4 regions of the Anoxybacillus sp. ST70 genome follow, and region 3 is predicted to be linked to each of the others. Evidence: predicted binding sites of a transcription regulator. Region 3 holds the regulator's gene; each other region holds the start of a gene.

Evidence for each region. The regulator Rex, encoded in region 3, represses fermentation and respiration genes when NADH is low (regulators of the CRP and FNR family bind a similar motif). The targets are predictions, from matches to a motif close to TTGTGAAATATTTCACAA.
Region 1: a site for Rex is predicted at 1,426-1,443, ahead of K1I43_RS05250 (L-lactate dehydrogenase). Genes of this name have one in related genera too.
Region 2: a site for Rex is predicted at 1,866-1,883, ahead of adhE (bifunctional acetaldehyde-CoA/alcohol dehydrogenase). Genes of this name have one in related genera too.
Region 4: a site for Rex is predicted at 1,992-2,009, ahead of K1I43_RS05855 (nitrate reductase subunit alpha). Genes of this name have one in related genera too.

Annotation. Positions count from the first base shown of each region.
Region 1 covers NZ_JAHZOF010000002.1:410,501-413,716, reverse strand. The annotation lists gene K1I43_RS05260 (rhomboid family protein) at 1-110, opposite strand, end outside; gene K1I43_RS05255 (hypothetical protein) at 146-331, opposite strand; gene K1I43_RS05250 (L-lactate dehydrogenase) at 408-1,358, opposite strand; gene K1I43_RS05245 (5-formyltetrahydrofolate cyclo-ligase) at 1,517-2,089, opposite strand; gene rpmG (50S ribosomal protein L33) at 2,144-2,293, opposite strand; gene K1I43_RS05235 (sugar phosphate nucleotidyltransferase) at 2,374-3,216, opposite strand, start outside.
Region 2 covers NZ_JAHZOF010000007.1:49,789-53,004, reverse strand. The annotation lists gene adhE (bifunctional acetaldehyde-CoA/alcohol dehydrogenase) at 1-1,843, opposite strand, end outside; gene K1I43_RS10385 (hypothetical protein) at 2,020-2,247, opposite strand; gene K1I43_RS10380 (ATP-binding protein) at 2,338-3,216, opposite strand, start outside.
Region 3 covers NZ_JAHZOF010000020.1:6,054-9,269, reverse strand. The annotation lists gene K1I43_RS15015 (ABC-F family ATP-binding cassette domain-containing protein) at 1-946, opposite strand, end outside; gene K1I43_RS15010 (redox-sensing transcriptional repressor Rex) at 1,174-1,809, shown strand; gene K1I43_RS15005 (YdiK family protein) at 1,819-1,992, opposite strand; gene K1I43_RS15000 (CPBP family intramembrane glutamic endopeptidase) at 1,989-2,726, opposite strand; gene groES (co-chaperone GroES) at 2,952-3,216, shown strand, end outside.
Region 4 covers NZ_JAHZOF010000003.1:32,647-35,862, reverse strand. The annotation lists gene K1I43_RS05855 (nitrate reductase subunit alpha) at 1-1,926, opposite strand, end outside; gene K1I43_RS05850 (hemerythrin domain-containing protein) at 2,071-2,598, opposite strand; gene K1I43_RS05845 (Crp/Fnr family transcriptional regulator) at 2,707-3,216, opposite strand, start outside.

The DNA of each region.
Region 1 (3,216 bases), on a different contig from region 3:
TCAGGCGATAAATACACGATTTCATAGTTCGCTTGCAAAAATTGAAACATCATTTGCCAATATACAAAGTCAAAGCGAATGCTCAACCTTCCCTCTCCCTTCGCTATCATACCCTTCTTTTACCACACTCTTTTACAAAGCGCAACTATTTGTACTTTTGTAAAAATAATGTTGGTACAAGACGTTGGCGAATAAATGGAATGGACATTCCCCATTGGATGACCCGCTTTTGAACCGCTTCTCGCTTCAATATTTCATTCAATACTCGATAGCGAAACCGATAAAGAACAAGCCCAGCGACTAAAGTGACAATCAATGTTTTTCCATTCAATATGATCACCCTCCTCACGTTTACCGTTCCCTTTTCCCATCAAAATTATAAAAAGGTTGCCTCATCATGAGACAACCTATTGCAACCCAACGCGTTTCATTACATCTTTTAACACATTGGCAGAGTGAGCAAATTTTTCTTTTTCTTCTTCGTTCAATTGCAATTCGACGACTTCACGAATCCCGTTACGATTTACGATCGCTGGTACGCCAATGTACATATCGTTTTGACCATATTGTCCTTCTAAGTAAGCCGAAACAGTAAGGACGCTATTTTCGTTTTGTAAAATCGCCTTTGTTAGGCGAACAAGTCCCATAGCAATGCCGTAGTACGTCGCACCTTTTCGTTCAATAATTTGATACGCAGCATCGCGTACGTTCACAAAAATGTTATCTAAATCTTCTTGTTTATATTGTGGTTTTTCTTTCATCATATCAGCAATTGGGCGGCAGCCGATAAATGCATGGCTCCAAACAGGCAATTCTGTATCCCCATGTTCCCCAATAATATAAGCATGTACGTTACGTGTATCAACATCGAAATATTCCCCTAGCAAATAACGGAAACGAGCTGTATCTAAAATCGTTCCTGAACCGATGACGCGCTCTTTCGGTAAGCCAGAAAACTTCCATGTTGCATATGTTAAAATGTCAACTGGATTGGTTGCAACGAGAAAAATGCCATTAAATCCGCTCGCCATGACTTGATCAATAATGTTTTTGAAAATTTTCGTGTTTTTCTCCACTAAATCTAATCGTGTTTCTCCCGGTTTTTGATTTGCCCCTGCTGTTAACACAACAAGATCAGCATCTTTGCAGTCTTCATAATTGCCAAACCAAATTTTTGTTGGCGATGGAGCGAACGGCATACCGTGGTTTAAGTCCATCGCATCCCCTTCAGATTTCTCTTTATTAATATCAATAAGAACAAGCTCTTCTGTCACCCCTTGGTTTAAAAGGGCAAACGCATAACTTGAACCGACAAAACCGGTCCCAACTAAAACAACACGATTTACTTTATTTGACATATTCCTTCCACCTTTCATTATATATCATTTTACAATATGTGCATTGTTTATCTGTTTCACAATTACATTGTACACTGTTTCACAAAGTTTATGATGCATGAATTATTAACATTTTGTTAATTTTTTCTCCTGTACAATATGAAAGCGCTTATGCTGTTTTATGTTTCGCTTTCACAAACGATTATTCCTTCATTCGTAATCATCTTTTGAACAGGAATATCATGTTGTTCAATCGGCAACGTAGAAACAATTTGACAATCGTATGCAATAGAAAGGGTGTCGTTCGGAAAATCGACTAAATAACGATCGTAATATCCTCCACCGTAGCCAAGACGATACCCTTGCCGAACGAAAGCAAGACCTGGAACGAATAGTAGTTCCATTTCATGTTTTTGTACTTCTCTCGTTTCTTCTACAATCGGTTCATATAAATCAAAAAAAGTGCGTTCTATTTGTTGAAAACAATCAATTTCTCGAAACGTCATTTGTTTTGTTGCGACATCGCATTTCGGAATCGCAACCTTTTTTCCTTCTTGCCACGCTCGTTCAATAATACAAATCGTATCTACTTCAATTTGTCGTGAAATCGTGATACCGATCATCTGTGCCTTTTGCCAACCATGTTGCTGAAATAATATATCGTAAATGACGTTCTCTTTTTTCTTTCGCTCTTCTTTTGTCATATGTAAGAGACGTTGTTTCATTTGTTGTCGTAATTGTTTCTTATTCATTATCCTTCCCCCTATTTTATAAAAAAATAAGCAGCAGGAAAAAAATCCTACTGCTTACTTCGTTTCACGATGAACTGTTGCTTTTTTGTCTCGTGGGCAATATTTTTTCAATTCAAGGCGCTCTGGGTTATTGCGCTTATTTTTTGTTGAAATATAGTTGCGTTCGCCGCATTCTGTGCATGCTAACGTAATATTTACACGCATCGTTCTTTCCCTCCAAACAAAAGTATTGTAATCACACCTTTCCATCATATCATTTTTCTTAAACAATTTCCATATGAATTTTATACGTTTTGATATTGCCGAATTTTCTTTATATAGTATTTTGTATATTCTTTTGCTTTTTGAGCGTTTGTTGCTTGTGAATAAATCGTTAACGTCGGTTCATCTACCTTTGGCAAAATAAGCGTCCATGACCCATCTTCATGGTGCACTTTTACACCATCTGTGAAATCAACATGTTTGTCATACGATTCTTCTAACAATTTACGCATCACTGCTGCACGTTCATTCCATGGGCAATAAACATCGCGACATGATAAATGAAGCGTCGGAATAGACGAAATAACCGTGCGGAGAGAACAACGTTCAATAGCTAACAAATGAAACAGCTGCACACACGCATACAATCCATCAAAATAAAAATGAAATGGTTCATGGTGATGAGCAAACAAAAAATCTCGTCTCGCATCTTTCACATACACGATATCGCCGTGTAAACGTTCTGCTAACGTATGCAACATCGATGGAGCCCAAGAAGGAACAGCTACTTTTTTCGTTTCATGAAACAAAAGCGATACTAATACGTGTAATGAAATGACTTCTTCGTTCGTCAATGCCGTTCCTTGTCCGTCAAAAATTCGAAAACGTTCGCCTGAACGATCAAATGCGATCCCAAAATGAGCGTGCTCTCGTTTAATTTGCTTGCCAATATGTTCGTCATCTCGATGTTCTGTCCAAACGACTTGAATGGCAAACGACTGAAGTGTATGTTCAATGATTTCCCGCAGTAAAGGGGAACTACAAACAACGACTTTCCATTGTTCCGATGACGAAAAAGGAACCCATTGTCGTAAGGCACGAACGTACAATTCGTATTTTTCCTTTTGTTTCATCGCTTCACCGAT
Region 2 (3,216 bases), on a different contig from region 3:
CAAACGATGTCACTTCTGAACCTGTACCAGACGTTGTTGGAATCGCGACAAATTGCGCTTTTTGACCGAGTTTTGGATATTTAAATACACGCTTACGAATATCTAAAAACTTCTGTTTTAACCCATTGAAGTCTGTATTCGGATGTTCATAGAACAACCACATCGCTTTCGCCGCATCCATCGCCGAACCACCGCCAAGAGCAATGATGACGTCTGGTTGGAACGCATGCATCATATCGGCACCTTTCATGACGGTTTCAATCGATGGATCTGGCTCAACTTCTGAGAAAATTTCGCAATGCACATAATCTGGGCGTTTGCGTAAATAGTACAACACTTTATCAACATAGCCGAGCTTCACCATGCCTGGGTCTGTAACGATAAAGGCACGTGAGATGTTTGGCATTTTCGCTAAATATTGTGTCGCATGTTTTTCAAAATAAATTTTTGGCGGAACTTTAAACCATTGCATGTTTACATTCCTTCTCGCTAATTTTTTAATGTTAATTAAATGTGTCGCCCCAACGTTTGTCGAAACAGAGTTGCCACCGAATGTGCCGCAACCGAGCGTCAATGACGGAATGTATGCGTTGTAAATATCACCGATCGCTCCTTGTGAAGATGGGGCATTCGAAATGATCCGTCCTGCTTTCATTCGCTTACCGAATTCAAGAATGACTTCTTGATTTTCTGAATGAATGACAGCCGAGTGGCCAAGTCCACCGAATTCAAGCATTTCTTCTGCTCGTTTTAAACCTTCTTCTGTACTATTCACCTTATAGCACGCCAATACCGGGCTTAATTTTTCACGAGAAAGCGGCTCTTGCGGACCAACGCTTTTTAGTTCTGCTACAAGAATTTTCGTATCAACAGGTACATCAACGCCTGCCATTTTCGCAATTTCATATGCTGGTTTACCGACGATATTCGGATTGACTGCGCACGTATTCTCATTAATGACAAGCTTTTCAACTTTTTTCTTTTCTTCTTCATTTAAGAAGTAACATTTGTTTGCGATCATCTCATTTTTCACGGCATCATAAATTTCTTTATCAATAATAACCGCTTGTTCAGACGCACAAATCATACCGTTGTCAAACGTTTTTGATAGAATGAGATCGTTCACGGCACGTTTTATATTTGCAGTTTTCTCAATATAGCAAGGCACGTTACCAGGTCCAACCCCTAATGCTGGCTTTCCTGAGCTATATGCCGCTTTAACCATGCCTGCTCCACCTGTCGCAAGAATAAGCGAAACGCCAGGATGATGCATTAATTGTTGAGTCGCTTCAACAGAAGGCGTTTCGATCCATTGAATACAATGTTCTGGCGCGCCAGCTGCAATGGCTGCATCGCGTAAAATACGTGCTGCTTCACTGCTACATTTTTGCGCAGATGGGTGGAACGCAAAAATGATTGGGTTGCGCGTTTTGATTGAAATAAGCGCCTTAAACATCGTTGTTGATGTTGGGTTTGTTACCGGTGTAACCCCAGCGATCACCCCAACAGGCTCGGCAATTTCAATGATGCCTTCTTGTTCATTTTCGCGGATGACGCCAACCGTTTTATCGTATTTAATGTTATGGTAAATGTATTCTGTCGCAAAAATGTTTTTAATAATTTTATCTTCATACACGCCACGTTTTGTTTCTTCAATCGCTAATTTTGCTAAATACATATGTTTATCAAGCCCAGCTAACGCCATTTGTTTGACGATATGATCGATCGTTTCTTGATCGTAATCGCGAAACGCTTTTAACGCCTTTTGCGCATTAGCCACAAGCGTATCAATCATTTTTGTAACTTCTTTCTTTTGGTCTAATACTTTTTCATCAATAGCCATATAAGACCCTCCTATATTGTTCTTGTGAAACTTTTCACAAGATAATTAAAAAAAATAAAATGTGATTGTTTTCACATTTACATTATAACGAAAGGAATCACTTTCGTGTGTGTCAACTTTGTGAAATGTTGAGCAATTATTTTTAGAAGAGAACCGTCTTTTGTTAAAAAAGACGGTTACTCACACACTGGATTGCGTGGGATTTTCGTAAACGAAATATCGTTGTACATGCGCGTATTTCGTTTCACAATGACAACATAGTTTACTGTCCATATATAAGAAGGAATTTCTTGATCATCTTCAAACATCATCGCTTCAAATTCATCGCCAATCATTTCTTCAAATATCTCTAGTGTATATGTTTCCGCATCTGTTGAAAAGTTTCTCCATTCGCATACAAGCATCTTCTGTCACCTCAACTTTTCTTTTGTTACCATCATTGTAACATTCTTTTGTCGATTATAGTTTGTGAAATATTGAACAAATCATGAATATTATTTATTCGTCATATATGCTTGTTTTGGGTGATTTGGTTGTTCTGGATACTTTAAGCGCATTTTTCCTTCTGCTAATAACTTTCCTAAATAGTTGTTTCGTAAACCGTCTGGCGTCCGATCTAGTAAATACGCTAATTGTTTTAACATTAACGGTCGATGAGCGCATAGTTGCAAAATGATTTCTTCCATTTTGGTCGGTGCAAGCCTTTTTTTCTTACGTGCAATTTCAGCAATGTTCCATAACTCCTGATCGACATTTATTTCTTCTTCCTCATCCACTTTATTTACGGAGTCGGATGGGATATTTACGGAGTTTTCTTCTTTATTTATGGAGTTGTCCTCGTTATTTATGAAGTTAAGCCCTTTATTTAAGGAGTAAACTTCACTATTTAAGGAGTCTGGTTCGTTATTTACGGACTTAATCTCGTTATTAACGGAGTTTTGCTCGATATTATAGGAGTTTTCTTCTTTATTTACGGAGTCCGACAATGGCACATCGTCCGTCCAATCACTTACTGCCTCGATCTCCTCTATATGTTCATGTCTTTCTGAGAAGGACACAATAGGCAATGTAACGACCGTTCGTTTTTGAAAATCATATTGCTCGACAGCGAGTTGTTGTGAGCAAATCGTCTCTATTGTTTTTAAACCGACTCCAGCACGTTTACAAAACTGAATGTAAATAAACATTTTAAACATATTCGGATTGCGCAAATGGCTAATCCCGCCGCTATATGCTTGTTCTAAAGGAATGCCGAAAAGCCCTGGATTAGAAAATTGTATATATGATTGCTGCCGTTCAACAATAATGCCTCCATCGCCATTATAATCGGCATGGACAATCGCGTTGATAAGCGCTTCATGCACCGCTTCTTT
Region 3 (3,216 bases):
CGAAGCGAAACGATGCCGATTTTTCATCACCGAGCGGCTTTTCAATGATATTCATTTTTTCTAGTTGTTTTCTTCTGCTTTGAGCTCGCTTTGTTGTCGATGCACGGGCAATATTTCGTTGAATAAAATCTTTCAATTTTGAAATTTCTTCTTGTTGTTTTTCGTACAGTTTCAATTGTTGTTCAAATTGTTCCGCCCGTTGCTGTAAATAACTTGTATAGTTTCCAGCGTATTTTTTTATTTTTGTGCGTGATAATTCATACACTTGTGTCACGATTTGGTCAAGAAAATAGCGATCGTGTGAGACGATAAGAATGGCCCCATCATAATTTTTTAAATATTGTTCAAGCCATTGCAATGTTTCCATATCTAAATGGTTTGTTGGTTCGTCTAAAATCAACAAATCTGGTTTAGCTAGAAGCAGTTTGCCGAGCGCTAGCCGCGTTCGCTGTCCACCGCTTAACGTGGATACTTTTGTTGTGTAGTCATACTGAGAAAAGCGGAGGCCATGAAGCACAGAACGAATATCGGCTTCATATTGATAGCCACCTTTTTCTTTAAATTCCGTTTGTAAACGGTCGTAATGCTCAAGTAAGCGCTCATAGTCGGCACCGTGCAAGCTCATTTGTTGTTCTAGGTCACGCAATTGTTTTTCCATTTGTTGAAGCGGGGCAAACACATCGAGCATTTCTTCCCAAATGGAGCGATGGGCGTGCAAACCAGTATATTGATCTAAGTAGCCAATTGTTACGTGTTTCGGTTTAATCACTTCCCCTGTGTCATATGACAATTGGCCGGCAATGATTTTTAATAATGTCGATTTTCCTGCACCATTTCTTCCAACTAACGCGATACGGTCTTTTTCTTGTATTTCAAGCTTAATGTCTGATAAAACTTGTTCCGCCCCATATGATTTGGATAGTTGATTTACTTGTAAAATGATCATCATTTTTCACCTCAATCTTCTTTTGATAGTGTAACGTACTTTCTTGATGTTCGGCAACACTAGTGTGCGAATAACAAATTTGACAAAAATAATAATAAAGGGTACAAAGGAAAGACAGAATGAAAAAAATAGTGTATAGTTTAAAAGTGGGGAGAACTTTTCAGACGTATAGGAGAGAAAAATGAAAGCGCTAACTATTTGTGAAAGGAAATGTGGGGGATTGACTCGTGAATAATGAACAACCAAAAATTCCGCAGGCGACCGCAAAGCGACTACCGTTGTATTATCGTTTTTTGAAAAACTTGCATGCATCAGGAAAGCAGCGTGTATCTTCAGCGGAGTTAAGTGAAGCCGTAAAAGTCGATTCAGCAACGATTCGCCGTGATTTTTCATACTTTGGTGCGCTTGGAAAAAAAGGATACGGTTATAATGTAAATTATTTGCTGTCGTTTTTCAGAAAAACGTTGGATCAAGATGAAACGACAGAAGTAGCGTTGTTCGGTGTCGGTAATTTAGGTACGGCATTTTTAAATTACAATTTTAGCAAAAACAATAATACGAAAATTGTGATGGCATTCGATGTAGATCCAGATAAAGTAGGAACGGAAGTAGGAGGAGTGCCTGTTTATCATTTAGATGAATTGGAAGAAAAACTAGGTGGGATTACGGTAGCCATTTTAACCGTTCCAGCCCAAGTTGCCCAACCGATTACCGATCGGCTTGTCCAAAAAGGCATTAAAGGGATTTTAAACTTCACGCCTGCTCGTCTGCATGTACCTGAACACATTCGTGTTCATCATATTGATTTAGCGGTCGAATTGCAGTCACTTGTTTACTTTTTAAAACATTACGGAAATGAGTAAACCTCCCATTTACGAGCGGGAGGTTTTTTTCAATAAAGAACGAATAGCGGTGCCAAAATCTAATGTAGCAATAAGAATAAATAGCATCGTTGTGACGTCCCAAATGCCATCGTCAGCACTATCAACAGCAAAATAAGTGAATAAAATGCCCATCAAAAAGTAAAACAACGGCTCAGACTTCATGAAAACAGCCTCCAAATCACGAATTGCATTTGTTCTGCTTCTTTCATTATCTTTTCAATTTCTTCAGCAAATAACGTTTGAATAGCAACGACAAATGTATTCATCAGTACATGTGCTGCAATAGGGACGAGAATACGCTTTGTTTTCACATATAAGAAAGCAAATACAAATCCCATCGTTGCATAAAGAAGCAAATGTTCAAACTCTAAATGAACGACAGCAAATAAAAGGGAACTGACAGTTGCTGATAAGAAAAAGTTATATTTTTGATACAGCGTTCCAAAAATAATTTTTCGAAAAATGATTTCTTCTAAAATCGGTCCGACGATCGAAGTGACGAGCATAAGCGCTGGTGTTAGTTTCACCATCTCAACAATGCGTCTCGTATTTTCGGACCCCATCTCGACGCCAAATACGTGCATCTCAATATTTGCTGCGATGCCTTGAGCGAAAAGGGCAAGAAAGAACCCGCCAATTCCCCAAAAAATTGACGTTCCGATAGATGCTTGATGGCGATCGTACGAGTATTTCATATCTTCTCTCATGAAATAAAGAACGAAAAGAAAAGCGATCGAGAAGCTAATGACAGCCCAATAACCTGAGGCAATGGATAGAGCGACTTCTTTATTTGATGCGTCAACAAATCCGCTATGTGCAAGCAAAGGAACGCCAATTAAACTAGATAACTGCATGGCGATGTATGTAATAATGACATACCAATATTGCTTTTTCACGTGTTCAACCCCTTTTGACAAAATGAGTACTTTTTCATTTTACCATATTTTTTGTATGAATTTCGAAAGGAAAGACATAATGAAAAAGGGAAAGATTTAGTGAAAAATTTTTAACTTCCTACTTGCAAAATTGAAAAAAGTTCATTAATATAATAAGTGTGTTAGCACTCAATGATGATGAGTGCTAATAACGGAACGAAAATCTAATTAAGGAGGTCGTTTGCCGTGTTGAAGCCACTAGGTGATCGTATTGTCATTGAATTAATTCAAACTGAAGAAAAAACAGCGAGCGGAATTGTTTTACCAGACACAGCGAAAGAAAAACCACAAGAAGGAAAAGTTGTTGCAGTTGGTTCAGGTCGCGTTCTTGACAATGGTGAGCGCGTAGCTCCAGAAGTAAGCGTTGGTGACCGCATCATCTTCTCAAAATATGCGGGTACAGAAGTAAAATATGATGGAAAAGAATACTTAATCTTACGTGAAAGCGACA
Region 4 (3,216 bases), on a different contig from region 3:
TAAACGAGCCGCAAGAACATTGTAATCAGCATAATGTTGATAACGTGCTTCTTTGGCAAGCGGAGATACGAGCTGTCCAACTGGTGTGTCCTCATAACGCCATTGGTCTGTCGCAAAATAGTAAAATGATGTTCCGTTTTGCAATTTCGGTGGTGCTTGCCAGTCACGCGCCATCGCAATCGTTTGCCACCCTTCTACCGGACGCAATTTTTCTTGACCAACATAATGCGCCCAGCCTCCACCGTTTACTCCTTGTGCGCCAACGAATAAAACGAGATTTAAAACGGCTCGATAAATTGTATCGGAGTTAAACCAATGGTTAATTCCTGCACCGACGATAATCATTGAACGCCCTTTTGTATCTACCGCATTTTGCGCAAACTCACGCGCAATTTGAATAACAAGGTCACGTTTTACGCCTGTTATGCTTTCTTGCCATGCTGGTGTAAACGGTACGAGATCATCGTACGTTTTCGCCACTTCCCCGCCAATACCACGGTCCACTCCATAGTTCGCAAGAACTAAATCGTATACAGTCGAAACGTACAATTCCTCGTGCCCAATATGCACACGTTTTACAGGTATCGCGCGTTTTAAAATTTTGTTTCCATCATGTGAAAAGTATGGAATTTGTACCGTTGCGATTTCGTCTTCTATTCCTAACATCGTCAAACGTGGCTCGATCGCTTCTTCTGTTTCTTCGTCTACCATTTTTAAATTCCATTTCCCTTTATTTTCCCAACGTGATCCAATCGTTCCGTTCGGAATGGCAAAATCGTTTGTTCGATCATTCCAAAGCGCTGGCTTCCATTCCCCGTTTGTCGTATTTCGTCCGATATCAGATGCATGCAAGAAACGATCCGCAATCAATTCGCCGTTTTCTTTCTTTTTGAGCGTAATTAAAAACGGAAAATCGGTGTATTGTTTTGCGTAATTCATAAAATATTCTATTTGTTGATCAACATAAAACTCTTTTAAAATGACGTGTCCCATCGCCATCGCTAAAGCGCCATCTGTCCCTTGTTTCACGCTTAACCATTCATCTGCTAGCTTCGTCGATTCAGCAAAATCTGGACTAATCGAAACGACTTTCGTTCCTTTATATCGCACTTCCGCTAAAAAGTGAGCGTCTGGCGTACGCGTCATCGGCACGTTTGATCCCCATGTCATAATGTAACCGGCATTGTACCAGTCGCTACTTTCTGGCACGTCCGTTTGATCTCCCCAAATTTGCGGCGAAGCTGGAGGTAAATCTGCATACCAATCATAAAAACTTAAGATAGGACCTCCCATAAGCGACATAAAGCGAGCACCTGCTGCATGGCTTACCATCGACATGGCCGGAATAGGAGAAAATCCGACATTTCGGTCTGGACCGTACTTAATTACTGTATAAAGTAAAGACGTCGCAACAAGCTTTAATACTTCATCCCACTCTGCGCGCACAAATCCACCTTTTCCACGCGCTTGCTTATAACGTTTCGCTTTGTCTCGGTTCTCGACGATGCTTTTCCAAGCATCAAGCGGATTTTTATGTTGTTGCAACGCTTCGCGCCACATATTTAACAACACCCCACGAACATATGGGTATTTGACACGAAGCGGACTATAAATGTACCACGAAAAACTCGCTCCCCTTGGACAACCTCTAGGCTCAAAGTCTGGCATATCAGGTCCGGTTGTTGGGTAGTCAAGCTTTTGTCCTTCCCATGTAACGATGCCGTCCTTCACATAAATATTCCAACTACATGAGCCTGTACAGTTGACACCATGTGTTGAACGTACAACTTTGTCATGTTGCCATCTTCTGCGATATATTTGCTCCCAATCACGATCTTGATATGTGACTTCACTATGTGCATCCGCATGACGTTCAATCGGCTTCACGTAGTTCAAACGCTTGAACAATGGTGATTTCTTTTTCACATCTCTCACTCCTCTTCATGATGAAACCCTTCTATCTTCACTATAAAACGGGATGCAACAAATAAATGTGAGGTACCTCACATGTTTTTTAATTGTCACAAATATGTCGAAATATTATATAAAAAAAGACTAACCCTTAACGGATTAGCCTTTAATCTCATCTATTCTTTTTGCTAATTCTTCTTTTTCCTCAGCAGATAATAACTTTTCGGCCATCGGGAAAAGTACTTGCTCTTCCTTGGCAAAGTGATCAGTTAAAATCATATATGCGTTCATGACATATGAAGCTAATTGTTTCGCTTCTTCTGAACGAATGGTCTCTGTCTTTTGTAAAAATGTTGCAATATTTTGTTTTGCTTCTTGATGTTCGTATTCCATAACTGCAATCGGACCGAACTGTTTTCCGATATAGCGTTCCATCATCGGAAATAATACATCTTCTTCTCGACGAGAGTGAGGTTCTAAATGTTGCAAAAATTGTTGTACTTTCTCGCGCAAACGAATGAACGCTTGAACAACATCTTGCTCTTCCCCATCGTAAATGCTTTTCGCTGCAACAAAAAGAGCATACTTTTCTTCATTTAATGGACCGTGTTCTTCTTTTAATCGTTGCAATGGTGGACATAATGACACAGATTCATGTCCAACGAGACTGCAAGGTGAAAACTCCATCATCATCCCTCTTTTCTTTATGTGCTCACACATTTATTGTATAGGAGGAAAGCAACTTTTCGTGTGATGCACGTCACACTCCTAGCTTAAAAAATGAACGTTTATTGACTATTCGATGTTGCAATATGACGATGGACACCCTTCACAGTTAATTTGTTTTTTTAAATAGTCTAAGCTATGAATAATAATTTTTCTCCCTTTGAAGGAGATGATGCCTTTGCTTTTTAATGTATTTAATTCGCGATTCACACTTTCACGCGATGTAGAGCTAAAATTAGCTAAATCTTGATGGGTAACAGGAACGTCTAATAAAATGCCGTCTTTTGTCTGAACGCCATAGCTGTTTGCCATCCGAATAAGTGTAGAATATAATGCGCCCTTTTTTCCATATAGAACGAGATCGCGAAATTTCGTATGTTGCTTACGGAAATGATCGGTCATCATTTTCAAAAACTCAACAGCAAACTCCGAATTGGCAAGCAACTCTTTTTCAATATCTTCGTTTTTAATCGCAAGCACTTCGCTATCTTCTAACGCCCGTCCGTTGAACAGATATCTGCCGTTATCTGAAAAAATCATCAACTCGCCAATGACAGCATTCGGACCACATAGCCGTAA